Regions from separate parts of the Arthrobacter sp. CMU6 genome, predicted to be linked through region 4. Evidence: riboswitches for the same ligand, from Rfam matches in the RefSeq annotation. Region 4 holds a riboswitch; each other region holds the start of a gene.
The links. Region 4 has a riboswitch for cyclic di-AMP ahead of AC5RWD_RS00125 (C40 family peptidase). Riboswitches for the same ligand answer to the same signal wherever they lie in the genome.
Positions count from the first base shown of each region.

Region 1: it holds a riboswitch for cyclic di-AMP, as region 4 does, so the genes downstream of both, AC5RWD_RS19055 (aggregation-promoting factor C-terminal-like domain-containing protein) here and AC5RWD_RS00125 (C40 family peptidase) in region 4, are expected to answer to the same signal.
Region 2: it holds a riboswitch for cyclic di-AMP, as region 4 does, so the genes downstream of both, AC5RWD_RS15410 (hypothetical protein) here and AC5RWD_RS00125 (C40 family peptidase) in region 4, are expected to answer to the same signal.
Region 3: it holds a riboswitch for cyclic di-AMP, as region 4 does, so the genes downstream of both, AC5RWD_RS19150 (C40 family peptidase) here and AC5RWD_RS00125 (C40 family peptidase) in region 4, are expected to answer to the same signal.

Region 1 covers NZ_JBNHFL010000031.1:44,561-51,767, forward strand. The annotation lists gene AC5RWD_RS19045 (HAD-IA family hydrolase) at 1-283, shown strand, start outside; gene AC5RWD_RS19050 (mannosyltransferase YkcB-related protein) at 351-563, opposite strand; gene AC5RWD_RS19055 (aggregation-promoting factor C-terminal-like domain-containing protein) at 1,393-2,301, opposite strand; cyclic di-AMP (ydaO/yuaA leader) riboswitch at 2,307-2,470, opposite strand; gene AC5RWD_RS19060 (sensor histidine kinase) at 2,565-4,178, opposite strand; gene AC5RWD_RS19065 (response regulator transcription factor) at 4,182-4,922, opposite strand; gene AC5RWD_RS19070 (hypothetical protein) at 4,980-5,405, shown strand; gene AC5RWD_RS19075 (hypothetical protein) at 5,503-5,706, shown strand; gene AC5RWD_RS19080 (winged helix-turn-helix domain-containing protein) at 6,023-6,898, shown strand; gene AC5RWD_RS19085 (SixA phosphatase family protein) at 6,960-7,207, shown strand, end outside.
Region 2 covers NZ_JBNHFL010000021.1:40,570-47,776, forward strand. The annotation lists gene AC5RWD_RS15400 (bile acid:sodium symporter family protein) at 1-680, opposite strand, end outside; gene AC5RWD_RS15405 (GGDEF domain-containing protein) at 837-1,976, shown strand; gene AC5RWD_RS15410 (hypothetical protein) at 2,217-3,020, opposite strand; cyclic di-AMP (ydaO/yuaA leader) riboswitch at 3,024-3,189, opposite strand; gene AC5RWD_RS15415 (SulP family inorganic anion transporter) at 3,370-4,872, opposite strand; gene AC5RWD_RS15420 (GTP pyrophosphokinase) at 4,879-5,985, opposite strand; gene AC5RWD_RS15425 (alpha/beta hydrolase) at 6,192-7,013, shown strand.
Region 3 covers NZ_JBNHFL010000032.1:423-7,629, forward strand. The annotation lists gene AC5RWD_RS19135 (Re/Si-specific NAD(P)(+) transhydrogenase subunit alpha) at 1-1,281, shown strand, start outside; gene AC5RWD_RS19140 (NAD(P) transhydrogenase subunit alpha part 2) at 1,281-1,646, shown strand; gene AC5RWD_RS19145 (NAD(P)(+) transhydrogenase (Re/Si-specific) subunit beta) at 1,643-3,016, shown strand; cyclic di-AMP (ydaO/yuaA leader) riboswitch at 3,166-3,336, shown strand; gene AC5RWD_RS19150 (C40 family peptidase) at 3,340-4,221, shown strand; gene AC5RWD_RS19155 (ArgP/LysG family DNA-binding transcriptional regulator) at 4,313-5,218, opposite strand; gene AC5RWD_RS19160 (LysE/ArgO family amino acid transporter) at 5,288-5,893, shown strand; gene pdxR (MocR-like pyridoxine biosynthesis transcription factor PdxR) at 5,906-7,207, opposite strand, start outside.
Region 4 covers NZ_JBNHFL010000001.1:19,858-27,064, forward strand. The annotation lists gene AC5RWD_RS00100 (cold-shock protein) at 1-358, shown strand, start outside; gene AC5RWD_RS00105 (DUF3027 domain-containing protein) at 367-912, shown strand; gene serC (phosphoserine transaminase) at 1,063-2,193, opposite strand; gene AC5RWD_RS00115 (iron-dependent transcriptional repressor DtxR) at 2,542-3,237, shown strand; cyclic di-AMP (ydaO/yuaA leader) riboswitch at 3,381-3,622, shown strand; gene AC5RWD_RS00120 (M23 family metallopeptidase) at 3,634-4,458, shown strand; cyclic di-AMP (ydaO/yuaA leader) riboswitch at 4,596-4,765, shown strand; gene AC5RWD_RS00125 (C40 family peptidase) at 4,818-5,528, shown strand; gene AC5RWD_RS00130 (NlpC/P60 family protein) at 5,629-6,417, shown strand; gene AC5RWD_RS00135 (HNH endonuclease) at 6,639-7,139, shown strand; gene mobA (molybdenum cofactor guanylyltransferase) at 7,175-7,207, shown strand, end outside.

The sequences.
Region 1 (7,207 bases), on a different contig from region 4:
GGCGGTTGTCACCTCCGAGAACGTCTCCCGCGGCAAGCCGCATCCGGAGGGTTACCTGCTCGGGGCGTCCCTGCTGGGGGCCGACCCCTCGGAGGCGGTGGTGTTCGAGGACGCTCCCGCCGGCATCGCGGCAGGAGTTGCGGCCGGCATCCGGACCGTAGCGGTGGGCCCGAACACCGGCGTCCTTCCCGACGGCGTGCTGCACATTCCGGACTACACTGCCGTTTCCGCGTCCGTGGAGACCGGTGAGGACGGGCGCCCGGCTATCTCGCTGCGGCTGTAGCGCGCCTGACCTGTCGCTGGGCCAGCTGTCCCTGGGCCAACGGCATGGGTCCAAAAGCATGTTCCCGTCAGGACAAGTCGTACACGGTGGCGCCGCCGATGGTTTGGGCCTGGAAGCTGGCCGCCACCCACTCCGAGATCCGCACCGCCGCGTCGGACCCGGTTTCACCCTGCATCATGCTTCCGCCGATGAAGTAATGGATCCTGCCGTCCGCCACGAGCTGCTGGAACTCCTCCAGCGTGGGGGCGGGATCGGTCCCGTTGAAGCCTCCGACGGCCATGACCGGCAGTTCGGCGGCAAGCTGGTAACCGGACGCCGGAATTAACCGTGCCCGGATTCGCCAGGGCGCCCGGATTCGCTAGGATACCCGGTCCGGCGGGAGTGCCCTGGCGGCCGAAGTTGCCCAGTCCGGCGAGGTTGCCGCGGGCTCCGGTCGCGGACGGTCCGGCACTGACGATCGCGCCGGAATGGGTGGTCGCCGCGGTGGTGAGGGAGCAGGCCAGCGGCGCGGCGAGCGCCGCCGCAACCGCGGCAGCGCCGGCGTACGCCGTGGAGCCCTGCCGGGTCCGGCGCCGGGTGCGAGCGGGGGCAAAAGCAGAATCACGGCCAACAACGCGAAGACCAGCACACGGACACGCCCCGGCGCAGACCCTCATCAGGCACACGCGGCGGCGGCCACTGTTGGATGCATAACCATCACTGACCAGGCCTCCGGACCACAGCCGCACCCGCCGGTGCGGCGTCGTGCCTCCCGGCAGTGCGCCGCTGTGGACCAGGCTCCCCATCGATACCGCCGCCGCGGTACCGGTCCTGGACGTGACCATCCCGGTCTACAACGAGGAACGCGACCTGGAGGAGTGCCTGCGCCGGTTGCACGCCTACTTGCGCGATACGTTCCCGCACTCGTTCCGCTGTTATGAGGCTTTTGGGGCGAAGCTGTGCGGGGGCTGTGGAGTTCGCATTTCTGCGCCACTTTGGCCCCGCGGGCATGGCGGGGACAGCAGAAAGGCCCCGGATCCTGGTGGATCCGGGGCCTCTCGCCCGTATACCGGACACCCTAGAGCGGTGCAGAAATGCGCGGCGTCAACCGGTTCGGCCGCGGCAACCGGTCAGTACCAGTTGTTGGCGAGGTGGAAGTTCAGCGCACCGCACGGGGAGCCGTAGCGTTCCTTGATGTAGTCCAGGCCCCAGTTGATCTGAGTGCGGTAGTTGGTGCGGTAGTCCGCCCCGGCGCTCGCCATCTTCTCGGCGGGCAGAGACTGGACGATGCCATAGGCACCGCTGCTGGCGTTCGTGGCCGTGGTGCGCCACTCCGATTCCTTGGTCCAGAGCCGCTTCAGGCACTGCATCTGGTCGGCGGACCAGCCGAAGGACCCCAGCTTGCTGGCCGCGTAGGCCTGGGCTCCGGCGGGATCGTTCAGGGCCACGGGCGCAGCGGCCCTGGCCTTGGCAGCGGCAGCCTTGGCAGCGGCGGCCTTGGTGATGGCAGCCTTGGCGGCTGCGGCTTTGGTGGCGGCAGCCTGTGCAGCTGCGGCCTTCGCGGCGGCAGCCTGTGCGGCAGCGGCCTTGGTGGCGGCAGTCTTGGCAGCGGCGGCCTTCGCAGCGGCCGCCTTGGCAGCGGCGGCCTTGTTTGCCGCAGCAGCCTTGGCCGTGGCCTCCTTGTCGGCGGACTGCGGAGCGATGGACGCCGCGGACGGGGCCGGGAGGGCGGAAATCAGCGTTTTATCGAAGCTCAGCGTCTGCCCCGCGTCAGCCGTGGCCGCGGATGTGTAAGACGCGGAGGTGTAAGACGCGGACGGCGCGGCCTGGTCTGCCGCCTGGCCTGCGGCGCCGACGCCAACGAGTACGGCGGCGGCGGTGGTCAGGACGGCTGCCCGGCGCCCGAAGGACGGAAGGCCAGCAGCGAAACGGCCAAATGCAGTCTTAGGCTGGGCATCGTCGGCGCGGTGCCGGGAAATCGTGCGGCCAGACTTATGCGAGGCGCGCTCAGGGCGCACCTGTGGCTTAAATTCAGACATGGTGGATTGCCTCTCAACACCTGCGGAGTTAGCTGTCGGGTTCGGATGAGGTCATCCGGCCGCACGGAAAATGCACGTGTCGGCTTCACCCCAAGGGCTAATGCGGAAAGCCCGGGACTCTGGTTCCCCCGCCTCTGCCTGATCTAGCGGAATCCGGGAAGCGGCAGAGCTGGGCGTCAATCCGGACATGCGACTCTAGTGGCGGCCGCACGTTATCGACCGTACAGGAGGCTTTTGATTAAGTCACATTTAGGTAACGGACATCATGACGCCGGCGCGGCGCCTTGCATGGGCAGCCGGACAGCAAATTCCGTCCGACCGGGCCGGGACGTGACCTCCACCGTGCCGCCGTGCGCCTCCACGATGGACTGCACAATGGACAGGCCCAGGCCACTGGTTCCCTCCGCCGAGGCAACCCCCCGTTCTCCCTGTGCTGCCGCGGTACGCAGGGCCGTTCCGGCGCTTTGGCCATCGGCCGCAGAATCCTTCGCCGCGGTGCCTGCCGGCGTCAGGGGCGGCTGCACCGGCGTCGCCCGCGACGCGTCTGCGCGGGCGAAGCGCGCGAACACCTTGTCCACGAATTCGGGCGGGATGCCGGCGCCATCGTCTGTGACTGAAATCACCGCGCTGCCGTCGGCGGACCGCATCACCCCGGTGGTCACAGTGGTGCCGGACGGCGTGTGCTTGCGGGCGTTGGAGACCAGGTTCACGAGGACCTGGTGCAGCTGTGAGGCGTCGCCCCGGACTGTCACAGGTTCCTCCGGAAGGTCGAGGTGCCACGCCCGGTCCGGTGCCATGACTTTTTCGTCGCTGACCGTCTCGATGACGAGCTGCGTGAGGTCAACGTCGCTGAGCTTGAGCGGCTGTCCCTCATCGAGCCGGGCGAGCAGCAGGAGGTCCTCCACCAGGGCGGTCATGCGCTCTGACTGGCTCTGCACGCGCGCAAGGGACCGCTGGCCGTCCGGGGTGAACTTTTCGGTCATGCGCATCAGCTCGGTGTAGCCGCGGATGGCGGTGAGCGGTGTCCGGAGCTCGTGGGAGGCGTCCGCCACGAACTGCCGCACCTTCATTTCGCTCTCCTGCCGCGCTTCCAGCGCGTTGGAGACGTTGTCCAGCATCTGGTTCAGGGCGTGCCCCACGCTGCCCACTTCCGTTCCGGGATGGGCGTTCGACGGCGGGACGCGGACGGCAAGTGCCACCTCGCCGGCGTCCAGCGGCAGGCGCGAGACCTGGGTGGCCACCTCGGAGAGCTGTTCCAGCGGTTTCATGGTGCGGCGGATGAGCACCGTCCCCGCCAGGCCGATCAGCACGAGTCCGCCCAGCGAGACTATCGTGATGGTCCACACGAGCGATGTCAGGGTGTTTTGCTTTTCCGCCAGGGGCAGCCCGGTGACGATGACATCCCCGTAGGGCGCCTGTGCCGCCACCAGCCGGTAGGTGCCGGAGGACAGTGTGCGTTCGATCGGTACGCCGTCGCGGCGGAGCTCCAGGAGAACCTGGTCGTCGTCCGCAGACAGCGAGGCGACCGTGGCGTCGGGGGTAATGAAACCGGCGCTGATGACTGTGCCGTCTTCGATCCTGGCCGTTACCGTGCCGACGCGCTGGCCGCGGGCGCCCAGGGGGTCGGGCCTGGTGTCGGGATTTGCCAACGGCGGCCGGCCGAAGTCGCTTGACCGGCGGGCCGCCTCCGTGAGCTGCTTGTCCAGCTGCTGGGTAAGGAACGAGTCCATCGAGGCGTAGCTGAACAGGCCGATGGCTCCGCAGATCGCCACCAGTAGCGCCATGGCCACCAGGACCAGGCGGGTGCGCAGATGCCAGGTACCCGGCTTCAGCCAGCTTCGGCGCTGGGAACGGACTGCCACGGAAAGGTTTGCCACGGCCTACTCTGCCGGTTTGATGACGTAGCCCGCGCCGCGGACCGTGTGGATCATCGGCGGATGCACGGCATCCACCTTCTTGCGGAGGTACGAGATGTACAGTTCGACGATGTTGGCCTGGCCTCCAAAGTCGTAGTTCCACACCCGGTCCAGGATCTGCGCCTTGCTGACCACACGCTTGGGGTTCTCCACGAGATAGCGCAGCAGTTCAAACTGGGTGGCGGTCAGTTGCAGCTCGTCGCCGGCGCGGGTGACTTCGCGGGTGTCGAGGTTCAGGACCAGGTCGCCCACCACGAGCTCAGCGGAATCCATGGCGGCCACGCCGGAGCGCTGGACCAGCCGGTGCAGGCGCAGCAGGACTTCCTCCATGCTGAACGGCTTGGTGACGTAGTCGTCGCCGCCCGCGGCGAGACCTACGATGCGGTCCTGCACCGCGTCCTTGGCGGTGAGGAAGAGGGCCGGGACTTCCGGCGCGAAGGCGCGGATCCTGCCCAGGAGTTCGACGCCGTCGAACCCGGGAAGCATCACGTCAAGCACCAGCACGTCCGGGCGGAACTCCTTGGAGAGTTTTACGGCCTCGGGGCCGTCGGCAGCGACGGCGACCGACCAGCCGGCCATGCGCAGGCCCATGCTCATGAGCTCGGAGAGGCTCGGCTCGTCGTCAACCACAAGGGCGCGGATAGGGGAGCCGTCCGGGTGGGTCAAGTGGGGAAGGTTGTTGGTCATGGAGTGCGAAGTGGCCATGTGACAACTCTCCGTACTGGTGTTTAGCCGCCGCTTTGGCAACCCTGTGCGCGGGCTGTGAATCCCAGCCTAGCGAGCTGGAAGGGCCCAGGTACGCATTCAGGTGCCGCACCGCACGCCGCCGCACCGAACCCAGCCGCCCCGGGCGGCGACCCCAACTTCCTGGCCGCGAACTCTCCGGCCTCCGCCACTCCGTACGCCGGCTGGGGTGCCGGCGGCGCCCAGGCTCCCGCCGACGGCGCCGCGGGCGCCGGTTGGGGCATCACGCGCACCTACACACTCAGCGACGAAACGGTGGTGAGCAACCTGCTGCAGAGGCGGCAGCAGTCAGCCACCGGCGACCTGACAGTGGCCGACATCGTTTCCGGGGCCACTGTGCGGATTGTGGCCGGCAAGGATGGCTCGGCCTTCGCAGCGGAGAACGTGCAGGTGAGCGGGACTACAGCGCAAGCGGGAACCAGCGGCTCGAGCCAGTCCAGCTGATCAGTGCTGGACGGCGCAGCTTAGTGCTGGAGGGCGCAGCGCCTGGCCGAACCTGGCGCTGACGCCGCAGTCCTGCGGATTTGACCCCGGGCGCTACGTGCGCTTGGGCAAAAAAGTTCCGTCCCGCCTGCGTCATAGCTGGACAATCGGCGTATCGGGGCTGCTGGTTTCCGGCAATTCAGATGTCATTGAATATTCAGCGCGTATTTCTGGAAAAATCGAAGAAGATTCTGTAGGGGCAGCTTTCCGACCGTCCGTTCAGGAAAATAAATCAAAAAAATGGCCACTTGCAAAACTGTGATTTACCACACAAAAGAGCCGTTTGTCTCAGCATGCGGACGGTTCGGTCCATTGTTACTTGCAAGTTTTCATTGTTACGTTGCACACTTTCAAATGTGAACAAGAACTCAACAGCACCTGCAGCCGCAGAATACTGGCCCAGCACACCCGTTGCTGCCGACATGCGCTGTTGTCGAATGCACGCCTAACTTTCACCACCCCACGAAGTTTTTAGGCATTCGCCCCCAGCCCAGCGTAGGGCGCCCCTCCCCAGAATCATTGCGGGGACCCAAGCATTCGAGCCGCGATGACGGCCATTCACATTGAGGTAAGCATTCATGTCAGTTGCATCCGGATACGTCCACATCTCCGTCCGTAACGCCAACAAGGCAGGCCAGGCGCAGGGACTGCGCCAGGGATTCGGCGCCCGCCCCGCTTTCGCCCCCGCAGGCCAGGCCAATGCCGTTCCCGCGGCCCCGGGCTACGCACCGCAGGGCTACAACCCCAATTCGTACGGCCAGCTGCGCGCCGTGCCGGCTGAGGAAGCCGCGCCGTTGACCGCGCCCACGCCTCTTGTGGCCCCGGCTGCCACCGCCCCGGTCCGCCCGGTGCCGAACGAAAACGTCGCCCGCGGGTTCGTCCTGTACATGGGCATTGACGAGGAAACCGCGGCTGCCGCCGGCACCTCGATAGCCAAGCTTGCCCAAGAGATCCGGGCCTACGCCCAGTCGCTGGTGACCGGTGCCGAGAGCTACGCCGCCGTCGCCGTCGCACCGGCCAGCGCACCTGGTTCGGCGCTCGACGTGGTCCGTTCCACCTTTGGTGACCCCACCGTCAATGCCCGGCAGCGCACCGAGACTGCCCGCGTGCAGCCGGCCCAGGATCCCCGTCCCTCCGGTGTCCTGATCGACCTCGCCCGCCGCGAAGTGCACCTCGACGGCGAGTCCCTGAACCTGACATTCAAGGAATTCGAGCTGCTCAACTACCTCGTGGAGAACGGCACCCGCACCGTGGGCCGCGACGAACTGCTCGAGGGCCTGTGGCGCAACGCCGAAGAAGTGCCGAACGAGCGCACCATCGACGTCCACATCCGGCGCCTCCGCTCCAAGCTCGGCCGTCTCGCCAACACCGTCCGCACGGTCCGCGGCCAGGGCTACCGCTTCTACGAGCACCCTGAGGTCGTTGTCTGGGCCGCTCCGGAGTACTCGATCTAGCCTCCTCAGCACGATTGCTGGCTTCCCGGCCAGGCCAGGCTGCTGGCGTTAGGCTTGGGCCATGAGTGCGCACCATAAGAAGCGGTTGGTCCTTATGCGCCACGCCAAGGCCGACTGGCCGGGCGGGGTAGCGGACCACGAGCGTCCCTTGGAGGAACGCGGCCACCGCGAGGCTCCGCTTGCCGGCAAATGGCTGCTGAAGCACAACATCGTCCCGGATTTCATCCTGTGCTCGAGTTCGCTGCGGACACGGCAGACGTGCACGTGGGTGTGCAGTGAACTCGGTGAGAAAGCCCCGACGCCGAAACT
Region 2 (7,207 bases), on a different contig from region 4:
ACGACGGCGGATGCCCAGGGAAGCGCCGGCAGCGCCTTGGCGACGAGCTTCTTGAGGAACAGCCGGGCCAGCAGGCCCGCGATCACCGGCAGCAGCACGGTCTTGACGATGTCCAGCACCATGCCGCCGGCGTCGATGGTCAGGAAGGAACCGGCCAGGGACAGCACCAGGACGGGCGTGACCACCGGGGCGATCAGAGTGGAGACGCTGGCGACCGCCACGGACAGGGCCACATCACCCTTGGCCAGGAAGGCCATCACGTTCGAGGCGGTGCCGGACGGCGCACAGCCCACGAGGATCAGGCCCATTGCGAGAGCGGGCTCCAGGTGGAGGAGGGTGGCGATCGCCCAGCCGGCGCCGGGCATGATCACATAGTGGGCCACGATGCCCAACACCACGGCCCAAGGCCTGCGCGCAACGGCCGCGAAGTCCGGCGGCGTCAGCGTCAGGCCCATGCAGAACATGATGATTCCCAGCAGGTACGGCACAGCCGGGCCGAGGGGTTTGAAGGCGCCGGGAAGCAGGAACCCGGCAACGCCGGCTGCGAGCACCAGGAGGGGGAAGACGGTCACCGCGACACGCGCAGTCCTGGCCTCCGCGGCGAGGGCCGGGTTCAGGGGTGCGGCGTCGGCCTCCGTGGCCGGGGGAGCGGATACGGGGTCTTTTGTTGCCTCAAGCATTCAATAATGCTGGCACCGGAGCGCCGCGGCGGCCCAATTCGTGACTGATGTCAGACAAATATGTCGGTCCCGGGAAAATTCTCCGCGGCCCAGCGGGACCCCCGGCGCTCCCGGTGCGATACTGGATTGCACTGGATCGGGATTCAAGGGGACGGAATGATCCTAGACACGGCAACACTGCGGATTGCCTTCGCGGCGATGGCCCTGATTCTGGCGCTGCTGTTCTACTTTTCCACCTTCCGCAGCACCCGCTCGCCCTACAGCGCCTGGTGGTGTGCCGCGCTGCTCCTGTTCCTGTCAGGCTCGGCGGCCTTCCTCCTGAACGGCACGCCGCAGCAGGCCTGGGCCAATCCGCTGGGCAACTTCCTGCTGGTATCCGGCGCGGCAGGTGTCTGGGCCGGGGCGCGTTCCCTCCGGAACCTGAAGTACAACGTGTGGATGTCTGTTGCGCTGCCGGTCATCGCCGGCGCTGCCGCCGGACTCGACAGCCCGGGATCCAACACGTGGGCCGGCGGAGCCGTCTTCCTGGCGTCCATGGCCGTGCTTATCGGCCTGGCTTCGCACGAGCTGTGGCGGCTTGAACCCGGGTACTCGCGGGTGAGAATCCCCATGGCCATCGCGGCCGGCGGGGTGGCATTCTTTTACACCTGCCGCCTGGTGGTGTTCCTCATCCAAGGGCCAAACGGTCCTGTTTTTGCCACATTCTTCGGGTCCGCGGTGACCACCATGGTCACCATGGTGCTGCTGGTGGTGGTTTCCTTCAGCATGGCGGGGCTGAGCACCGAGCAGCAGACGCGGGCGCTGCGCACGGTAGCCACCCAGGACGGGCTCACCGGCCTCCTCAACCGCGGCGCGTTCCTGGAAGCGGCGGCCGAAGAGCTGCACCGCAGCAAGGCCGCCAACAGCGGGGGCTCGCTGATCCTCGCCGACCTGGATCACTTCAAGTCGGTCAACGACACCTTCGGCCACGCGGCGGGCGACCTCGCACTTCAGGCCTTTGCCGAAGCGTGCAGCGCATCGGTCCGGTCTACGGACTTTGCCGGCCGCTACGGCGGGGAGGAGTTCATCCTCCTGCTGCCCGGTGCCGGCCCGAAGAGTGCGGAAATCATCGCGGGTGAGATCAGCAGGAGGCTGGCAGGGCAGCACATCCCCGAGCTGCTGCGGATGCCGACCGTCAGCTACGGCATTTCCACCTACAACGCGAATACCGCTGACCTCGATGAGGTGATCGCGGCCGCTGACGTCGCCCTTTATGAAGCCAAATCACAGGGGCGGAACCGTACGGTCAGGGGCTGAGGCGGGGTCCGGGGCAGAGCCGCCGACCTCCGGCGCAAGGACCTTAACGCAGGCGCCGGATCCGGAATGCATGGGGGACAATCCGGACCCGGCGATCCTGACTCGCAGCCGGAGACTGCGGTCTTTCATCAGGCATGCCCAGTGTGTTCCGCCATCCTTGTAGAAAGGTGGGAGCACCTTGGGGGGTGGCCGTGTTCCGCCGCCCCCAAGACAGCGGAACACGGCGGTTTTTCAGCTCGGCTAGGCCGCGCGCACGAACGTGACGGGGCCGGTCGCAGTGAGCCAGGACAGCGGGTGGGCCATGGTGGCGTTGATGCCGTTCATGCCGCCGCTGATGACCTTGCCGGCTCCGGCGTAGATGGCCACGTGGCCGGACTGCACCACCATGTCACCGGGCTGCGGGGTGGAGACCACCCTGCCGTGGCTCAGGAACTGCATCGGAGCCAGGTCACCCACGCGGATGCCGGCGGCGCCGAGGGCCTTCTCCACCATGGCGGTGCAGTCCTGCGTGATGCCGATCTGGGCGTACGCCGAGGCCAGCATGGTTGCATTGACGCCTGCCGCAGCCTGGACAGGGGCCTTCGGCGCGGGAGCCGCAGCCTTGACGGTGACCTTCGGTGCGGGCGCGGCCGGCGCAGCTGCGGCCTTTACGGGCGCAGCAGCCTTGGCGGGCGCGGCAACCGGGGCGGCAGCAGGTGCTGCGGCCTTCTTGACTGCCGGCTTCTGGACGACGGGTGCTGCCACCACGGTAGCCGGGGACGAGTTGACCGCGGGGCGTTCAAACGCGATCTGGACGCTGGAAGCAGCGTCCAGGGGAGCCTGAACCTGGCTGGCGGCTGCGGGGGCGGCGGCCGGAGCCTGCGCGGGCTGGGCCGGTGCGGCGCCTCCGGCGTTGGCCGCAACGGTGCCTGTGAAGGCCAGGCCGGAGGCGGCGAGGATCACTGCTGCCTGGCGGCCGACGCCCGAGTTTGCGGAGGCAAGGCGGGTGAACGGATTGGAGCGGGCGGCCGCAGCACGGCGGCCAGAAATAAAGCGGAACGACATGAAGAAGCCTCTCCCGATGCCTGCGAGGTGAGCTGTCGGATTCGGATGGGAGGCACCCGGCCGCGGTCCTGAGCGTGGTCAGGAACTGTGCGGCTTCACCCCAAGGCCCGCTAAAAGCAGGCCAAAAAGTGGTTTCCCCGTCTCTGCCGGACATGGGTCTTCGATTGGTTCCTCGGGCTGCGGCAGAGTTAGGCAATCAGCGCGGGAGCGCCTCGTCGGTGAAAGAGGCACGTTTTCCACCGTACGGGAGGGTTCGGTCAATGTCACATTAAGGTAACGGCACCGTGTCGTTCATGACGCGCCGGCCCGCGTCAGGTAAGGGATCGGGGTGTGATTTGTGTGGTGAACCTCACTCTGCGGCGTTGAGCTTGCCAGCCAGCCGCTCCCTCATCTGGATGCTGGCCGCGTTGAGGCCGATCAGTTCCACCTCGCGGCCGTGCCGGCGGTATTTCTCAGTCACGGCATCCAGCACGGCGATGGTGGAGGCATCCCACAGGTGTGATGCGTGCAGGTCGACCACCACGCCGCCGATGTCCGGCTCGGCGTCGCGGGCGTAATTGAACTGGGTGTAGAGGTCGTTGGAGGAGGCGAAGAACAGTTCGCCGTCCACGGTGTACGTGGCCACCGTCCGGCCGTTGAGCTCCACTTCCGTCCGCTCCACGGTGGCGAAATGGGCCACCCGGCGGGCGAACATCGCCATCGCTGCCAGCACCCCGACCCCGACGCCGATCGCCAGGTTGTGCGTGATTACCACCGTGCCAACGGTGATCAGCATGACCGCGGTTTCCGATCGGGGCATTCGCCGGAGCGTTGCCGGTGCAACAGAGTGCCAGTCGAACGTGATGGCCGAGACGAAGATCATCACCGCCACCAGCGCCGCCATGGGGATGAGGCCTACGATGTCGCCCAGGGCCACTACCAGGACCAGCAGGAAGACGCCCGCGAGGAACGTGGACACCCGGCTCCGGGCGCCGGAACCCTTGACGTTGATCATTGTCTGCCCGATCACGGCGCAGCCGCCCATGCCGCCCAGGAACCCGGTGACGATGTTGGCCACCCCCTGTCCCCAGGATTCGCGGGTCTTGTTGGAGCGGGTATCGGTGATGTCGTCCACCAGCTTGGCCGTCATCAGGGATTCCAGCAGCCCCACGAGCGCCATGGACAGCGAGAACGGCGCAATGGTCTGGAAGGTCTCCCGTGTCAGGGGCACAGCCGGGATGAACAGGGTGGGCAGGCTTTCCGGCAACTGGCCCTTGTCCTGGACGGTGGGGACGTCGATCCCGGCCACCACGGCGAGGACCGTCAGGAGGACAATGGCCACCAGCGGTGACGGCACCGCCGTCGTAATGCGGCGGAGACCGACGACGATCAGCAGGCCGGCGGCCACCAGCGGGTAGACCGGCCACGGAACGCCGATCAGTTCCGGCAGCTGGGCCATGAACACGAGGATGGCCAGCGCGTTTACGAAGCCCACCATTACCGAGCGCGGGATGAAGCGCATGAGCCGGGTGACGCCCAGGACGGCGAGCAGGATCTGGAAGACCCCGGCGAGGATGACCGCGGCGATCAGGTGGTCCAGTCCGTGGCTGCGCATCAGCGGCGCGATCACCAGGGCGACGGCGCCCGTTGCGGCCGAGATCATGGCGGGCCGGCCGCCCACGAAGGAAATGGTGACCGCCATGGTGAAGGAGGCGAACAGGCCGATCCGGGGATCCACGCCGGCGATCACAGAGAACGCGATGGCTTCCGGAATGAGGGCAAGGGCCACCACCAGTCCGGCGAGGGCCTCAGTCTTGAGGCGCCGCGGGGAGCGGAGCGTGGCCCGGACGGATTGGAGCTGTTCGGGCTTCATGAAACTCTATTTCTTGGTCTGGCGGTAGCGCTCGATCTGCTTCAGCCGCCGCAGGAGGCTGTCGCGCCGCGGGTGGGGAACGGCGTCGGGCGCCTCAGCGGTGAGGTCGATGTGTTTGGTGCCGTACTGCCACAGCAGGAGGTCATCCAGCAGGCGGTCCGGTCCGGGGGAGTAGCGGTGGTCCAGGGCCCGGCGGACCTCAGTGATCCGGTTGGCGCTGAGCAGTCCGGCAAGCTGGACGGTCTGCTTGAGTCCGTGGGCCGCCAGGAGTTCGGCCGCCCATCCCCAGTCGTCATCTACTTTACGGTCCACGTGGGGGAGCAGGGTGCGCCACACGTCGCGGATGCGGTTGGGGGTGAGCTGCGCCGCGCCCTCACCGTCCAGGTCCCAATAGCTGCGGACCTCCTCATAGCGTTCGTGCAGGTCGGCGAAGGCGGTCTCCACGGTCTCCAGCATGGCGGCCGTGGCGGTGAACTGACGGTCGAAGTGCGGCGTCCAGGCCCGCGGGTCCTCGGCCTTGAACCGGATGTCGTGCTCGATCTCGCTCCAGGCATGCGCAAAGACGGTGCGGATCTGGCATTCGAAGAAGTAGCTGCCGTTGGGCTGGACCTCAGGGTTGAACACCTGCTGGTAGCTCTTCACGACATCGTTCTGGATGGTGCGCAGGATCAGGTGCCGGCTGGAGTAGCCGTAGGTGCCGGACTCGATGGAGCCGATGTCCTTTTCACGGTCCCCGCGGCAGTCGAAGAGGTGCCGCTGGCGCTTGATCAGGTTGGCCACCAGTGCGTTCTCCGCCGGCAGTTTGGTGATGACGCGGACGCCCACCATGTCGTTGAGGGTCCGGAACGGGTCCGGGAACTTCAGGAGCCGCGGGCCGCCGGGTTCCAGGGGTTCCTCGGTGCGGGAGATCTTTTCCCGGAAGGAATCCACCGACTTGGTCCGGCCTGTCACAAACAGCGGGGTAACTTCGGTGTCCTTGAGCATGGTGCGCAATATCTGCAGGACTTCCCTGGTGACAAGCTTCAGGGCAGGCCGGACGCGCTCATAGAGTTCCACGCTTTCCTGTACGGAGTCGCGCTGAGTGACGTCCAGGCGATCCCAGTTGCTTGCCATGGTTCCAAACTATCAAGGCAGTGTGACAGCAGTGCAGGTGACACCCCCCGCCACTGCAGCCCCTTCTGCCCCATGGAAGCGGCCTCCCTGTAGGCTCGGCACATGGCTGTTGTGCGCCGTCGTGTCCCGCAACCCCGGATCCCGGGCGCGCGGGACGCGGCAAAGAGGGGCCCGGGGCCCCGTTCGAAGGATCCTAGGAGGATGCAGTGAAGCGGCAGAAGTACCACTACGGTGACCACCCCAGCCAGTGGGGCGAGCTCTTCCTGCCGGAGACACCTGCCGAGCGCAACGGCAAGCCGCCTTCCCCGCGCGGCGTCGTTGTGGTGATCCACGGCGGCTACTGGCGCTCGCAGTACGGTGCCGAGCTGGGCGAACCGCTGGCCAAGGACCTTGCGGCGCACGGCATCGTGGCCTGGAACCTTGAGTACCGCCGGGCGGGCAACGGCGGCGGTTGGCCGCGAACGTTCGAGGATGTCCTCGCCGGGATCGACAAACTCCGCGAGCTGGCCGGCGAGCATGACCTCGACCTGAGCCGGGTGGTGGCGCTGGGACACTCGGCCGGTGGCCATCTGGCCGTCTGGGCGGCCGGCCGGGACCGGCTTGCGGAACTCGGTGCGGCAGATGCCGACCGGCAGGTGGGCCGGAACCTCAACGGTGAAGCCGTCCACCTGGCCGGCGTTGTGAGCCAGTCCGGGCTGCTCAACCTCGCGCAGGCCGAGTGGCTCGACCTCAGCAACGGCGCCGTCAGCAACCTGCTGGGGGGCTCCGCCGAAAGGTACCCCAAGCGCCACAAGTACGCCGACCCGATGAGTGCCGTGCCGCTGGCCATCCCCGTGTACGCGGTCCACGGGCTCGAGGACGATACCGTGCCGGTGAGCCAGTCCGAGGCCTACGCGTCTGCCGCCCGCGCAGCCGGCGCCCCGGTCCAGGTGGTCAAGGTGCCCGGCGACCACTTCTCGCTGATCGACCCGAAGGCCCCGTCCTATCGGAAGTGCCGCGAGCTGGTGCAGGAGCTGCTGCAGCTCTAGGCTCACGGCCCGAGTGCGGGAACTCCTGCGACGCCTGTTCGTTGCTTTGTATGGGCTAAGCTTCTCTATGCACTCCGGCGGTAAGTATGCTTATCATCAACCGCGAATGCCGCAGACGCCACAACGGAGGGAGATAGCCCTGTTTGAACTCACTGCCATCACCCTGGTCTGCGCGCCCGCGCCGTCGTCACGGA
Region 3 (7,207 bases), on a different contig from region 4:
CGGGAAGGCGAACGGCGGGTCGCTGCGACGCCGGAAACCGTAAAGCAGCTGGCCGGACTGGGCCTGGAGGTGCTGGTCGAATCCCGGGCCGGCGTCTCCGCCGGGCATGCCGACGATGAATACCGCCAGGCAGGCGCCCGCATCGTCGACGACCTCGATCCCGCCGGGCTGGATATCCTCGCCCACGTCCGCCCGCTGGAACTCCCGACGGCGACAGCCCTGAAGCCGGGCGCCGTCACCGTGGGTCTGGCCTCGCCCTCGTCCGAACTCGCCACCGTCAGGGCACTCGCCGAACGCGGGGTCACGTCCTTCGCGCTGGAACTCGTGCCGCGCATCTCCCGGGCCCAGTCCATGGACGCCCTCTCATCGCAGGCCCTTGTAGCCGGCTACCGCTGCGTCCTCGAAGCTGCCATCCGCCTGCCCCGCTTCTTCCCGCTGTACATGACAGCTGCTGGAACTGTCCCGCCCGCGCGGGTGCTGGTGCTCGGCGTCGGCGTAGCCGGGCTGCAGGCGATCGGAACGGCGAAGCGGCTCGGCGCCCGCGTCTCCGCCAACGACATCCGGCCCTCCTCCGCCGAGGAAGTCACGTCCATGGGCGGCACCTTCATCAAACTGGACCTGGAGACGGCCGAGGCGGCCGGCGGGTACGCCCGTGAGCTCAGCGCCGACCGAGGCGCCCTGCAGCGCCAGCTGCTGGCTCCGCACGTCGCCGATGCCGACGTGCTGATCACGACGGCGGCGGTTCCCGGCCGGCATGCCCCGCTCCTGGTGACCCGGGAGATGGTGCAGGGGATGCGCCCCGGATCGGTCGTCGTCGACCTCGCCGCGGAGTCAGGCGGCAACGTCGAGGGGTCCGTCCCCGGCCGGGACATCCATGTCCCCACCGCCGACGGCAAGGGGACCGTCACCGTCGTCGGCCTCAAGGACGCGCCGTCCGCCATGCCCACTGACGCCTCCCGGCTCTACGCGAAGAACGTGGCCAACCTGCTCGCCCTGATGACGCGGGACGGGACGGTGGCCCCGGATTTCGACGACGACGTAATAGCTGGTGCCTGCCTGACGCACGACGGCGTGGTGCGGCACCCGCCAACAGCCGACGCACTCGCGGCGCTCGCCGGAAACGACGCGCCGGGCAGCGCACAGGAGGGCGCGCCAGACGGCGGGCAGGACAACGCGCCGGGCGGCACAGAGGAAGATGCTGCCAATGAGGCAGACAGCGACCTTGCAGACCAGATGGCGAATGACCCGGTGAAGGCGTCGGAAAACGAAGGGGTGGTCTGATGGACGGCATCAGCCTGCTGACGATCACAGTGCTTGCGGTGTTTGTCGGCTTCGAAGTGGTGTCGAAGGTCTCCAGCACGCTGCACACGCCGCTGATGTCCGGCGCGAATGCGATCCACGGGATCATCCTGGTGGGCGCCATCATCGTCGCCGGCCAGGCGACGCACCCCTGGGTCCTTGCGGTGGCGCTGTTGGCGGTGGTTCTTGCGACGGCGAACCTGGTGGGCGGCTTCGTCGTGACGGACCGCATGCTTGAGATGTTCCGCGGCCGCAAGCCGGAGAGGCCGGTCAAGCCGGTGACGGGAGCTCCAGGGCAGAGCGTCCCGCAGAGTGAGACCCCGGAGAATACGGAGGCCACGCGGTGACCCTCCTCGACCCCAACGTCACCGCCCTGCTCTACCTCGCGGCCGCCGTCTTCTTCATCCTGGCGCTGAAGGGCCTGAATTCCCCGCGAACTGCCCGCCGCGGCAACCTCATCGGCGCCTTCGGTGCGCTGGTCGCCGTCGTGACGGTCTTTTTCTCAACCCGGCTGGACAACGTTCCCCTGATCCTCGGCGCCATCGCCGTCGGTTCCGGTGTGGCCGCCCCCGTGGCCCGGCGCGTCAAGATGACCCAGATGCCCCAGCTCGTCGCCCTCTTCAACGGGGTGGGCGGCGGCGCCGCCGGCCTCGTGGCGCTGCTGGAACTGCCGCATGCGGAGAATGCCTGGGTGCGCGTCGCCGTCGTTTTCACCCTGCTGGTGGGGGCGGTGTCCTTCGCCGGCTCAGCCGTGACGTTCGCGAAGCTGCAGGAGCTCATGACCACCCGGCCCGTGGTGTTTCCCGGCCTGCCGGTGCTCATGGGGGCGGTACTGCTGGCAGCCGTCGGTGCGGCGGCCGCCGTTGTGATGGGCGGCTCGCTCGTCCTGGCGCTGCTGCTCCTGCTGCTGGGCCTGGTGGCAGGCGTGCTGCTGGTGCTGCCGGTGGGCGGCGCCGACGTGCCGATCGTCATATCGCTGCTCAACGCGTTCACCGGCCTCGCCGTTGCCGCATCCGGGCTGGTGCTGGGCAACGTGCTGCTGGTGGTGGCGGGCACGCTGGTGGGGGCGTCAGGCACCATCCTCACCCGGGCGATGGCCGCGGCCATGGGCCGCAGCGTGGCCGGCATCCTGTTCGGCGCGTTCAAGGGAGGTTCGACGGCGGGATCCACCGCCGTGAGCGACCGTCCGGTCCGTTCGTCCAGCCCTGAGGACGTGGCAGTGCTGCTGGGCTACGCGCAGCGGGTGATCATCGTGCCGGGCTACGGGCTGGCCGTCGCGCAGGGACAGCACACAGCGGCAGAGCTGGCCCAGGCCCTGGAATCCCGGGGAATCCGGGTGGACTTCGCCATCCACCCCGTGGCGGGACGCATGCCGGGGCACATGAACGTACTCCTCGCCGAGGCCAATGTGCCCTACGAATCGCTCAAGGAAATGGGCGAGATCAACTCCGAGTTCCGCACCGCCGACGTCGCGTTGGTGGTGGGCGCGAACGACGTCGTCAACCCCGCCGCCAAGACCACCGCCGGTTCGCCCATCTACGGGATGCCGATCCTCGAGGTGGCGGACGCGCGTCAGGTGGTGTTCCTCAAACGCTCCATGCGGCCCGGGTTCGCCGGGATTGAGAACGACCTCATGTTTGAGCCCCAGACCACGCTGCTGTTCGGCGACGCGAAGGAGTCCCTGACGAAGGTGCTTGGCGCGGTGAAGGCCCTGTAGGGTGCTGGCTCTGCACCCCTTTCCTGCACTTTTCAGGAACGGTGCCGTTACCTAAATGTGACTTTGGTGCGTGGATGCGATAACCTCGGCCGGTGCCTTGGTTCCAATCAGGGCATTCCCGGGCAGAATGCCGAGCCCTGCCGCTGACCGGGATCCGTTCGCTATAACCGACAGGCAGGGACGGGGGAACCACCTTAGTACCGGCCTTGCGCGTCAAGGCCTTGGGGTTAAGTCCAGCGCTGCGCCTATTTGGCGGGCAGGACCGGGTGACTCCCATCCGAACCCGACAGCTCACCCCGCAGGCATGGGAGAGGCAATCCACCATGTCACGTAAGTCCACATCCGCGCGCCATCGCGCTACCCCCACGACGTCCATCGCCCTGCAGGGCCTGTCGTATTCCCTGAAGTCCAACGCTGCGTCGGTTGCCAAGCCGGCGGCTGCCGCCGCCGTCGCTTCCGGTCTCCTCTTCGGCGCCGGGGCACCCGCCCACGCAGGTGCCTACGCACCCGAGACGCCGGCTGGTCCGGCCGCTACCGCCCAGTCCGTCGCCAGCCAGGCGATCGCTGCCCCTGCCGCACCGGCAGTCCCGGCCCCGGCTGTTGCCGGTGCCTCGCACACCGTCGAGCCCGGCGACACCCTTGGTGCCATCGCAGCACGCCACGGTGTCAGCCTCGATGCACTTCTCGCAGAGAACGGCCTGTCCCTGGCTTCGGTTATTTACCCCGGCGACCAGATCTTCATCCCGGGGCCGGGCGCAGCCGCAGCTCCCGCGGTACCTGCGGCTCCGGCAGCACCCGCCGCGCCGGCAGCTCCTGCCGCGCCGACCGGCATGGGAATCTACAACGCCTCCGCGTCGATCACGCCGGCAGCATCAGCCGCTCCGGCAGCCAGCGGCGTGGGTGCAGCCATTGTGGCTTCGGCCCGGGCGCAGCTCGGTGCCACCCAGGACTGCACCATCCTGGTGGAACAGGCTCTGCGGTCCGTCGGCAAGTCCGTCGGCGATCTCGCGCCTGCGCAGTTCCACCAGTACGGCACTCCGGTTTCCGCCCCTCAGCCCGGCGACCTGATGATCAGCGCCGGACACGTCGGTGTCTACATCGGCGGCGGTCAGGCCATCAGCAGCGGCATGAACGGTGTCAACGAGACCATCGTGCACCCGGCCTCCTGGCTCACCGGCTCCACCTACGTGCGGGTGAACGCGTAACAACGGGAAAACTCCACACAGCAGCGGCGGGTGCATCGGCACCCGCCGCTGCTGCGTTTGGCGGCTTTCGCAGCACCGCGGGCCGCAGTGCCTAATTTGGGTGCGGCGGCAGTGTTTGGGCGGCGCGGACGACGGCGTCAGTCACCTCTTCAAGGCCCGGTGACTCCAGCGTCCACACCTGCCAGTAGAGCCCAAGGTCCTCGCTCCACGAGGGGTCGAGCTCCACGAGAGAGTGTTCCGGGTCCTGCTGGTCCGGCACCATGCCCCAGCCAAGGCCCGCGTGGACCGATTCGACGTACTGGACTGAATCAGGAATGAAGAGCTGCGGGGGTGTGGCGTCCGGCGCGATGCGGGCGAGGACAGCGAGCTGGTGGGTGTCCTTCCGGTCGTACTGCATGACGGGCGCTGCGGCGAGGGCCTCCGGGGTGGGGCCGTCGGGGAACCAGCGGGCCACGAACTCGCGCGACGCCTTGGCCCGGTACACCATGGTGCCCAGCGGCCGGATGGTGCATCCCTGCACCGGCCGGGGATCCGCGGTGATGGCGCCAACGGCATCGCCCGACCGCAGGAGGTCGGCCGTGGCGTGCTCGTCGTCGCGCAGCAACTCAAGGGCAACGCGGCCGCCGCGCGCAATTTCCCGGTAGGCCGCCGGCAGCCAGGTGGCGATGGAGTCCGCGTTGGCCACGATGGGAACCCGCAGCCGTTCGGCATGAGGCTGCCCGCCGTCGTCCCCCTCCGCGCGCCCCGTCCCCCGCAGGGCAAGGACCGCCTCGTCGGCGAGGAGCAGGAGCTGCCGCGCGGAACGGAGCAGCTGCTCGCCCGCCGGCGTAGGCCGGACCGGCTTGAGGCGCCGCACCAGAACGCTTCCCACGGAGCGTTCGAGTGCCTTGATCCGCTGGCTCACGGCTGAGGGGGTGAGCCGCAGTTCCCCCGCAGCGGCGTCGAAGGTCTCGTGGTCGACGACGGCGGCAAGCGCCCTGAGCTGATCCAGTTCCATGAAGATATTCTAATGGAACTATAGAAAAAGTGAATTGCTTTTCAGATTTCCGGCTCGTACCTTCGAAGAATGCTTTCCTTTCTGACCGGCCTCGGAGCTGGCCTCAGCCTCATCGTCGCCATCGGAGCGCAGAACGCATTTGTCCTGCGCCAGGGCCTCAAGCGCGAGGCCGTACTTCCGGTGGTCCTGGTGTGCCTCGCCAGCGATGCTGTCCTGATCCTGGCCGGGGTCGCCGGGATCGGCGCGCTCATCCAAGGCGCACCGGTGCTCCTCGCCGTCGTGCGGTGGTTCGGCGTCGCATTCCTTCTCGCGTACGGGGTTTTCGCCGCGCGGCGGGCAGTGCGGCCCGGGGCGCTCAAAGCGGTTGATTCCCCCGGCCGCGGAACCGTCTGGTCAGCTGTGCTCACCGCCGCCGCCATCACCTGGCTCAATCCCCACGTCTACCTCGACACGCTGGTGCTGCTGGGCTCGCTGGCCAACACCCACGGCGAACCAGGCAAGTGGCTGTTCGGGGCAGGGGCAGCCGCCGGCAGCGCACTCTGGTTTCCCCTCGTCGGCTACGGGGCACGCCGACTCAGCGGCTTTTTCGCGCGGCCGGTGTCGTGGCGCTTCCTCGACGGCGGTGTCGCCCTGCTCATGCTCACTCTGGCCGTCGTCCTCGCGACCGGACACTGACGCTCGCAACAGCTAAGGCGGGCCGCCGCCGATTCGATCCAGTAGCCCGGCGATGATGTCCAGCGCCCGGGCCAGCTGCAGATCGGTTGGCGCGCCATACCCGATGACCAGGCCGTTCTCCGGCGTCCGTTCTGCAAAATAGCTTGCCAGAGTCACCACCCGGACCCCCAGCCCCAGCGCTTCCCCGGCCAGGCGCTCGGCAGGAACATTAGCCTGGAGCCGGATGACGGCGTGCAGGCCGCCGTCCAGGGCCGCTAGCTGTACGTCTGTCCGGCCACCGAGGCGGTCGAGCAGCAGTTCACGGCGGTGGGCGTACTGGCGCCGTGCCCGGGCGATGTGCCGCGCGAGGCCTCCGCCGGCAATGTAGTTCGCCAAGGCAGACTGCATCACTCCGGGAACGGGCGTGCCGAGGTCAAGCCGCGCGTTCTTGAGGCGTTGCCCTGACGTGCCGCGCACCACGAGGTACCCGCATCGCAGCCACGGGCTCAGCGACTTGGAGAAGGTGCCCACCAAAACGACTTCGGCCGCGGAGGGCAGCGAGGCAAGGGCAGGCAGGGGCATCCTGCGGTGCCGGAACTCGCTGTCGTAGTCGTCCTCCAGGATGATCACGCGGTTGGCTTCGGCCCAGGCCAGCAGAGCCATCCGTTCCTTCACCGGCATCCGGCCGCCCAGGGGGTACTGGTGGCTGGGCGTCACCAGAATGGCGTCAGGATGGGGGCCGGGGGCCGCAAGCTGTGCCGCTTCCAGCCCGTCGTCGGAAACCGGAAGGGTTGCCACTGTGGCCCCGGCCGCGGAAAGCACGCGCCTGGCCGTGGGATAGCCGGGGTCCTCCATCAGGACGCGAGGCGGGCCGGCCGGGCAGCGGAGTGCTGCGACGATCAGCTGCAGGGCGTCACTGGTGCCCGCGGTGATGACGACGTCGTCAGCACTCACCGTCAGCCCGCGGGACGCGGCGAGGTGATCGGCCACGGCAGCGCGAAGGGCCGGGGTGCCAAGGGCGGCCGGAAGCTCAACCTCCACCGGCTCGGCCACGGCATTCCGCCAGGCGGCCCGCCAGTCGCGGTCACGGAACGGGGCGCCGGACGGCCGTCCGGGTGTGAGGTCGATCGTTGCGGTTTGCTCCATGCCTGATGCCGCCTGGGTGCCTTCGAACGCCATGCCGCGGCCGTCGGAGCGTACCGCCACACGGGTACCGCCGGAACCCCGGCTTTCCAGGTACCCCTCGCCAGCAAGCTGCTCGTAGGCGCGGACCACCACTCCGCGGGAGACGCCCAGTCCGGCGGCAAGGCGCCGCGACGCCGGGAGCGTGTGCTC
Region 4 (7,207 bases):
CGACAAGGACAAGGGTTTCGGATTCCTCGCGGGCGAGGACGGGCAGGAAGTGTTCCTCCCCAAATCCGCGCTGCCCGCCGGAGTTTCGGAACTGAAGGCCGGCACCCGGGTTGAGTTCGGCGTCGCCGACGGACGCAAGGGCGCCCAGGCCCTGGGCCTGCGCGTCCTCGAAAAGACGCCGTCCATCGCAAAGGCCAAGCGCCCCAGCGCGAGGGATCTTGCCCCGCTGGTGCAGGACCTGGTGACGGTTCTGGACAACCTGTCCGGCACGCTGTCGTCCGGCAAGTACCCGGATGGCAACAAGGGCAAGGCCATTGCCGCCGCCCTGCGTAAGGTTGCCGACGAGCTGGACGCTTAGGCCTCCCGATGAACCCGGAACCTGAACAGGCCGAATCCAGGGTGGAACCCAAGGCACCCAAGCGGCGCGCCGGTGTCCCGGTGTGGCGGACGGGGAAACCCGACGCCGTGCTGGCCGCTGCCGTGGACACCGCCCGGACCGCCATCGAAGGCATTGCGAAGGCATCCGAAATCGGAGACCACCTGGCTGCCCGTACCGAGGGCGACCGCGTGGTGACGCATCTTTTCGAATCACGGCTGCCGGGGTACCTCGGCTGGCAGTGGTATGCCGTGCTGACCCGGAACTCCCGCTCCAAGGTGATCACGGTCAACGAGCTTGGCTTGCTCCCGTCTGAGGACTCGATCCTCGCCCCGGAGTGGGTGCCGTGGGCCGAGCGCGTGCGTCCCGAGGACGCCCAGGAGCAGGACGCGGATGCCGCCCGGGAGGAAGCTCCGGCTGAAGGCGTGGCTGCGGACGGAGCTCTCGGCGAGACTGCCGCGGACGTTGAATCGGCGTCCGACGATGAAATAGAGTCCGACGCCGATGCAGAGTCAGGGAGCCCGGAGCAGGACTGACAACGGCAAACTGATCACAACGCAAACGGCGCCGTCGGGACGAAAGTCCGGACGGCGCCGTCGTGCTTTAACCGAAGAGTTCTTGTCCAGATAATGGGGCTAAACGGGCTTCAAACCCCGATTATCTGGACAAAACTCCTCACCGGGCGATTACTTCTTCAGTTCGCCCACCACGTAGTCGATGCACTCGAGCAGGGCTGAGACATCGGACGGCTCGATGGCCACGAAGGTGGCGATGCGCAGCTGGTTGCGTCCCAGCTTCCGGTAGGGCTCGGTGTCCACGATGCCGTTGGCGCGGAGCACCTTGGCAATGGCGGCGGCATCGATCGAGTCATCGAAGTCGATGGTGGCGATGACGTTGGAGCGCTCGGCGGCATTGGCAACGAACGGCGTGGCGAATTCGGATGCTTCCGCCCACTTGTAGATGCGGCTGGCCGAGTCCGCCGTGCGTCCGGCGGCGAAGTCCAGACCGCCGTTGGCGTTCAGCCACTGCACCTGGGCGTCCAGCGTGACGAGCGTGGACAGCGACGGGGTGTTGTACGTCTGGTTCAGCTTGGAGTTGTCGATGGCGGTCTTCAGGTCCAGGAAGTCGGGGATCCAGCGTCCGCTGGCCTTGACGCGCTCGGCCCGCTCCAGCGCTGCCGGGGAGAAGAGGCCCAGCCACAGCCCGCCGTCGGAGGCGAAGTTCTTCTGCGGTGCGAAGTAGTAGACATCCGTCTGGGCAACGTCGACGTCAAGACCGCCGGCAGCAGAGGTTGCGTCCACCAGCATCAGTGCGCCCTCGTCGGCGCCATTCACCCGCTGGACGGGCGCGGCAACGCCGGTTGAGGTTTCGTTCTGCGGCCAGGCGTAAACGTCAACGCCCGCCTCGGCCTTGGCGGCAGGGCAGGTGCCGGGCTCGGACTTGATGATGGAGGACTCCGCGAGGAACGGCGCCTTGTTGGTGGCCGCGGCGAACTTGGACCCGAATTCACCGAAGGACAGGTGCTGTGCCTTCTGTTCCACCAAGCCGAAGCTGGCGACGTCCCAGAACGCGGTGGAGCCGCCGACGCCCAGGACCACTTCGTAGCCTTCGGGGGCACGGAAGAAGGTGCTGAGGCCTTCGCGCACGGAGCCCACGAGGTTCTTCACCGGGGCCTGGCGGTGGGACGTGCCAAGGAGTGTCGTGGCCACGGCGGAGAGTGCCTCGATCTGCTCCGGCCTGACCTTGGAGGGACCGGCGCCGAACCGTCCGTCCTTGGGCAGGAGGTTTGCGGGAATAGTGATGCTGGTGTCGCTCACAGTGGCTCCAATTTTCGGCATGGAAGTGCGGTTCGGCTGGGTCGGGGCGATGGCCGGCAGGCAACCTTGACCGCCACGAAGACCCTCCTTATTCTGCCCGAAGCGCGGATAGTGCAGGAACACGCACCCGTCATAGTCCAGTCATTGAGACAGTGCCCGCCGTCCCCGTGCCGCAGATTATCCGGACTAATTCAAAATAGGCTAAGCTGGCACTGGACGTACGGGCACATAGCCGGTGCTGCGCCGCCGTCGGACATGTGACCGCCGCTGCAGCCTGCCGGAACCCGGTGCGGCGGGCCCGCGGTACGGTGGGACGGACACAAAACTGTGCTCGAGGAGCTGAGCTGAATGACGGATCTGATCGACACCACGGAAATGTACCTTCGCACCATTCTGGAGCTGGAGGAAGAGAACATCGTGGCGCTTCGGGCACGCATCGCCGAACGCCTCCGCCACTCGGGCCCCACCGTTTCGCAGACCATCGGCCGAATGGAACGCGATGGCCTCGTTGTCGTCTCCGGTGACCGCCACCTTGAACTGACCGAAGTGGGCCGGAAACGCGCCACCGAGGTGATGCGCAAGCACCGGCTCGCCGAACGCCTCCTCGCCGACGTCATCGGCCTCGACTGGGCCTACGTTCATGACGAGGCCTGCCGGTGGGAGCATGTCATGAGCGAACGGGTAGAGCGCAGGATTTACGAATTGCTCGACCACCCCACCGAGTCGCCATACGGCAACCCGATCCCCGGCCTGGCAGCACTGGGCGGCCAGCCTGCCCGCCCCTTCTCGGACGGAGTGGTGAACCTGCTCGATGCTATGACCGGTTACGGCCTGGGATCCAAGGTCACCGTCAGCCGCCTGGCAGAACCCATCCAGGTGGAGCCGGAGCTGCTGCTCCAGCTGGATGAAGGCGGGATCCGGCCCGGCGCCGCCGTCTCGCTGGAGCGTGTGGGGGAGTACATCTCGGTCCGCGTGCCCGGCTTCGAAGGTGCCCTTGAGCTGCCGCCGGAAGTTGCTGCGCACGTGTTCGTACGCGTCGGCTAGTCGCCCACCAGGCGAAACACCGCAGCCTGTCTGACATCTGCAGGCAGGACGACCCACCACTTCTGCACAGTGTATATAACGGAATTATTACTGCGCCCGTTAATCGCCTATAGTTAAACGGCAACGCCGATACCAAAGCGTTACCTGATCTGGAGCCGAACCCTGCCAGCAGATCAGCAGCACGAGTCACCCACTGGCAGGGGCGGGGGAACCACAACCGGCTGTTTCTACAGCCTTGGGGTGAAGTCCGCAGCAGCGAGTCTCTTCCGCAGAAGGAACCCTCCGGGGATACCCCTGTGCCGGAATGGCTTGTTACGGCGGACCGGGTCCGAACTCTCTGACCCGAATCCGACAGCTAACTTCGCAGGCTATCCAGAGAGGAAGCAGTACTTGTCCATGCAGAATGCCCGGGGCCGCCGCCGCGCGTCCGGTCCCGCTCCGGAGCCGCGCCTCGCGGAGGCCATTGCCGCGGACCGCCCCCGGGACGCCCAGCGCGAAGCGCGCCGCCGCCGCCGGGGTCCGTTCCGGCAGGTTGCGGATTTTGCCTCGGCCAGTGGCGTTGGACAGAAAGCCGGCGTAGCCCTTGCGGCCACCGGCCTGCTGCTGACTGTTACTGTCCCCGCCACCAGCCCTGTCCTGGCAGCCGGAGAGCAACAGGGCGCGGCGTCCGCGTCCGCTGCCTCACCGGCCCAGCCCAAGGTCTCGGCTGAAGCGGCGGCGAAAATCGACTTCAGCCGCACATCCGTGTCCACCACCGGTGACCCCGACGGGAAGCTCAAGCAACTCCTGAGTGCCCAGTCGGCCGGCACCATCAGCCGTTCGGCCTCGGTGGGCACCCTGGGGGCGCCGCTGACCACGATGGTCAAGTCCTCGCCCTTCGGTTACCGGGTTAGCCCGATCACCGGCGGCGCCGGCGAGTTCCACCGCGGGCAGGACTTTGCCGCCCAGTGCGGCACCGAGGTGCTGGCCGCAGCCAGCGGCACGGTGACGTTCTCCGGGTGGCACCCGTACGGGGGAGGCAACCGCGTGGTGATCAATCACGGCAACGGCCTGGAGACCACGTACAACCACCTGTCGTCCTCCAGCGTCGAGGTTGGCCAGAAGGTCACCCGGGGCGAAATGATCGCCCTCAGCGGGACCACGGGCGCCTCCACCGGCTGCCACCTCCACTTCGAGGTGATGGTCAACGGCGACGTCGTTGATCCCACCGGCTGGCTTTAGGGCCAAGCCGAGTGAGCACTCTCATTCCTGTGACACGCCGTGACCTGAATGTGACATTCGCTCCGAACTGCTGTACCGTCTAAACCGCGTCAACTTTTCCGAAGTTGACGCTCTTGAGTGGATTGCCTAGCTCTGCCACCGCTCAAGGTCCGTTCGCATTACATCGTCTGGCAGGGGCGGGGGAACCAATTTTGGTCTTCGCAAGAAGGCCTTGGGGTTAAGTCGCAAAGCTTCCCAGGAAGCGGAGCGGCCGGGTGACTCCCATCCGAATCCGACAGCTCACCTCGCAGGCATTGGGAGAGGCTACCTTCGTGTCTTCACGCCACAATGCCGCGCGCCACCGCGCGCAAACGGTTCGTATGAACCCATTGGACTCCGTGTCCAAGGCGGTTAGCGCCAATGCCGGCACAGTAGGTCGCCAGGCAGCTGTCATCGCGGCTGCTTCAGGACTCATCCTGAGCGTTGGCATGCCTGCCAACGCAGCCGACGCCAACATTGGTGTTTCCGCCTCCTCGGAGACCGGATCCCAGGCTGCGCAGCTTGCTGTGACCGCCGCGCCCACCGCCACTGTCTCCTTCGAGCGTCCGGCCGTCACCACGGTGGCAGCCCCGGTCGCCGAAATCATCGCTCCCCAGTCGAACGATGAGAGCCAGACGGCCGATGCAGGCCAGGCCGGCAACGAGAGCGCAGGTGCGGCCTCGGCCGTCACCGCCAAGTCCACCGACGGTGCGGCCTCGGCCGCAGCTTCCGGGCTGGCTGCAATCGCGTACACCGGCATCGGCAGCCCCTACGTCTGGGGCGGCACCACCCCCAGCGGCTGGGACTGCTCCGGCTTTACCCAGTGGGTTTACGCTCAGGCAGGCATCAGCATTCCCCGCGTCAACGCGTGGAACGCCATGAAGCCCACCTCCACGCCTGCTCCCGGCGACCTGGTCATGCAGAACGGCGGCGCCCATGTGGGCATCTACGTCGGCAACGGCATGATGATCAGCGCGCTGAACCCCTCGCAGGGCACGCTCCTGCACGCGGTGTCCGCAACGGGCACGTCCGCTTTCTACACCCTTCGCTAAGAATCCGATTCGAGGCGGGCCGGCTTACCCCCAAGATGCCGGCGCGTCGATAACCCATGGCCTGCTACCGCGGTCCGTGGAACACGAAAGAGAGAAACTCATGACTACACGTGCGACCATTGCACGGCACCGCGCCGAGGTCACCAAGACCAACTCGCTGGCCGTCATTGCCAAAGCCGTCGGCGACAACGCAGGTGGCATGGGCCGCCAGGCCGCAGTTATCGCTGCTGCTTCCGGTCTTGTCCTGACCAGCGGCATCGCCGCCAACGCCGCTGAGACCAACGTTCAGCGTGAGTCCGCTGCAGCTTCCACGCTGGAAGTCCAGTCCGCTGCACCGTCCACCATCTCGGCCGCGTCCAGCATCGCCATCTCCTACGAGAAGCCTGCTGTTTCCACCACGCCGGCTCCCGTCGTCGAGGCCCCCAAGCCTGTTGTCAAGGTCCAGGAAGCCGCCCCCGCCGTTGAGGCTGCTCCGGTTGCCGACGCCGCACCGGCAGTCCAGGCCACCGCCGCCGTCGAGACCGCTGCCCCGGCAGCGCCGAAGACCACTGCCGCTAGCGGCAAGGGCGCTGCGATCGCTGCTGCTGCCTACGCGCAGCTGGGCGTCTCCCAGGACTGCACCGCCCTGGCCACCAACGCACTCGCCGCCGTGGGCATCCACTACCACGGCTGGCCGGCAGGCTACCTGTCCCTCGGACGCACCGTCAGCGCTGCTGAGGCTCGGCCGGGCGACCTCGCCTACTACCAGAACGGCGGCATGGGCCTGGCCCACATCGCTGTGTACGTCGGCAACGGCCAGGCCGTCCACGGCGGCTGGAACGGCGGAACCACCGCACTGTTCAGCGTGAACGTCGGCTCCGGCCCGGTCTTCATCCGCGTCGGCGGCTAAGACACCCAAGCCTTACAAAAGGACCCCCGCCAACTGGCGGGGGTCCTTTTTTGCCTTGCGCCCGGATGAATTTTTGGTGACACGCCATGACGATGCTTGTGTTCGATTCGCTCATCTGCCTAGTGAGTGTTTACTCTTATGGTGTCGATCCATAGCCCGGACATGCAGAGGGCAGCCGGCCCTCGCGCCTCTGCCGGGTGCGGCCGTGAAGAGGTATGTGCATGCGCACACTCGTTCTGAATGCTGGATATGAACCGCTGGCGGTAGTGACATTCCGCCGGGCGCTGGTCCTTGTGCTCACCGGAAAGGCAAGCGTGGTGGCCGAAGGCGACGATCCTGTCGTCGGGCCGCAGGACATCATGGGCCGTCCGTCCGTGATTCTCCTAAACCGCTACATCCGCCCCCGGTACAACATGATCACCGCGGTGAGCAGACGCGGTGTGCTTCGCCGCGACGGGCACCGGTGCGCCTACTGCGGCAAGGCAGCCCACACCATAGACCATGTCCAGCCGAAATCCCGGGGCGGTGCCGACTCTTGGGAGAACCTCGTGGCAGCCTGCCTCCGCTGCAACAACGTCAAGGGTGACCACACGCCCGCCGAAATGGGCTGGAAGCTCCGGTTCGATCCGGCTCCGCCCGTGGGCACCATGTGGCAGATCAAGGAACTGGAGAAGCCCACACCGGCGTGGGATCCGTTCCTGCTTCCGGAAAGGGCAGCCTGACACTGGTCTGAGCCTCCCGGCATTACGCTGGGTGTGTGGACTTTGACGCAATAATCCTGGCCGGCGGC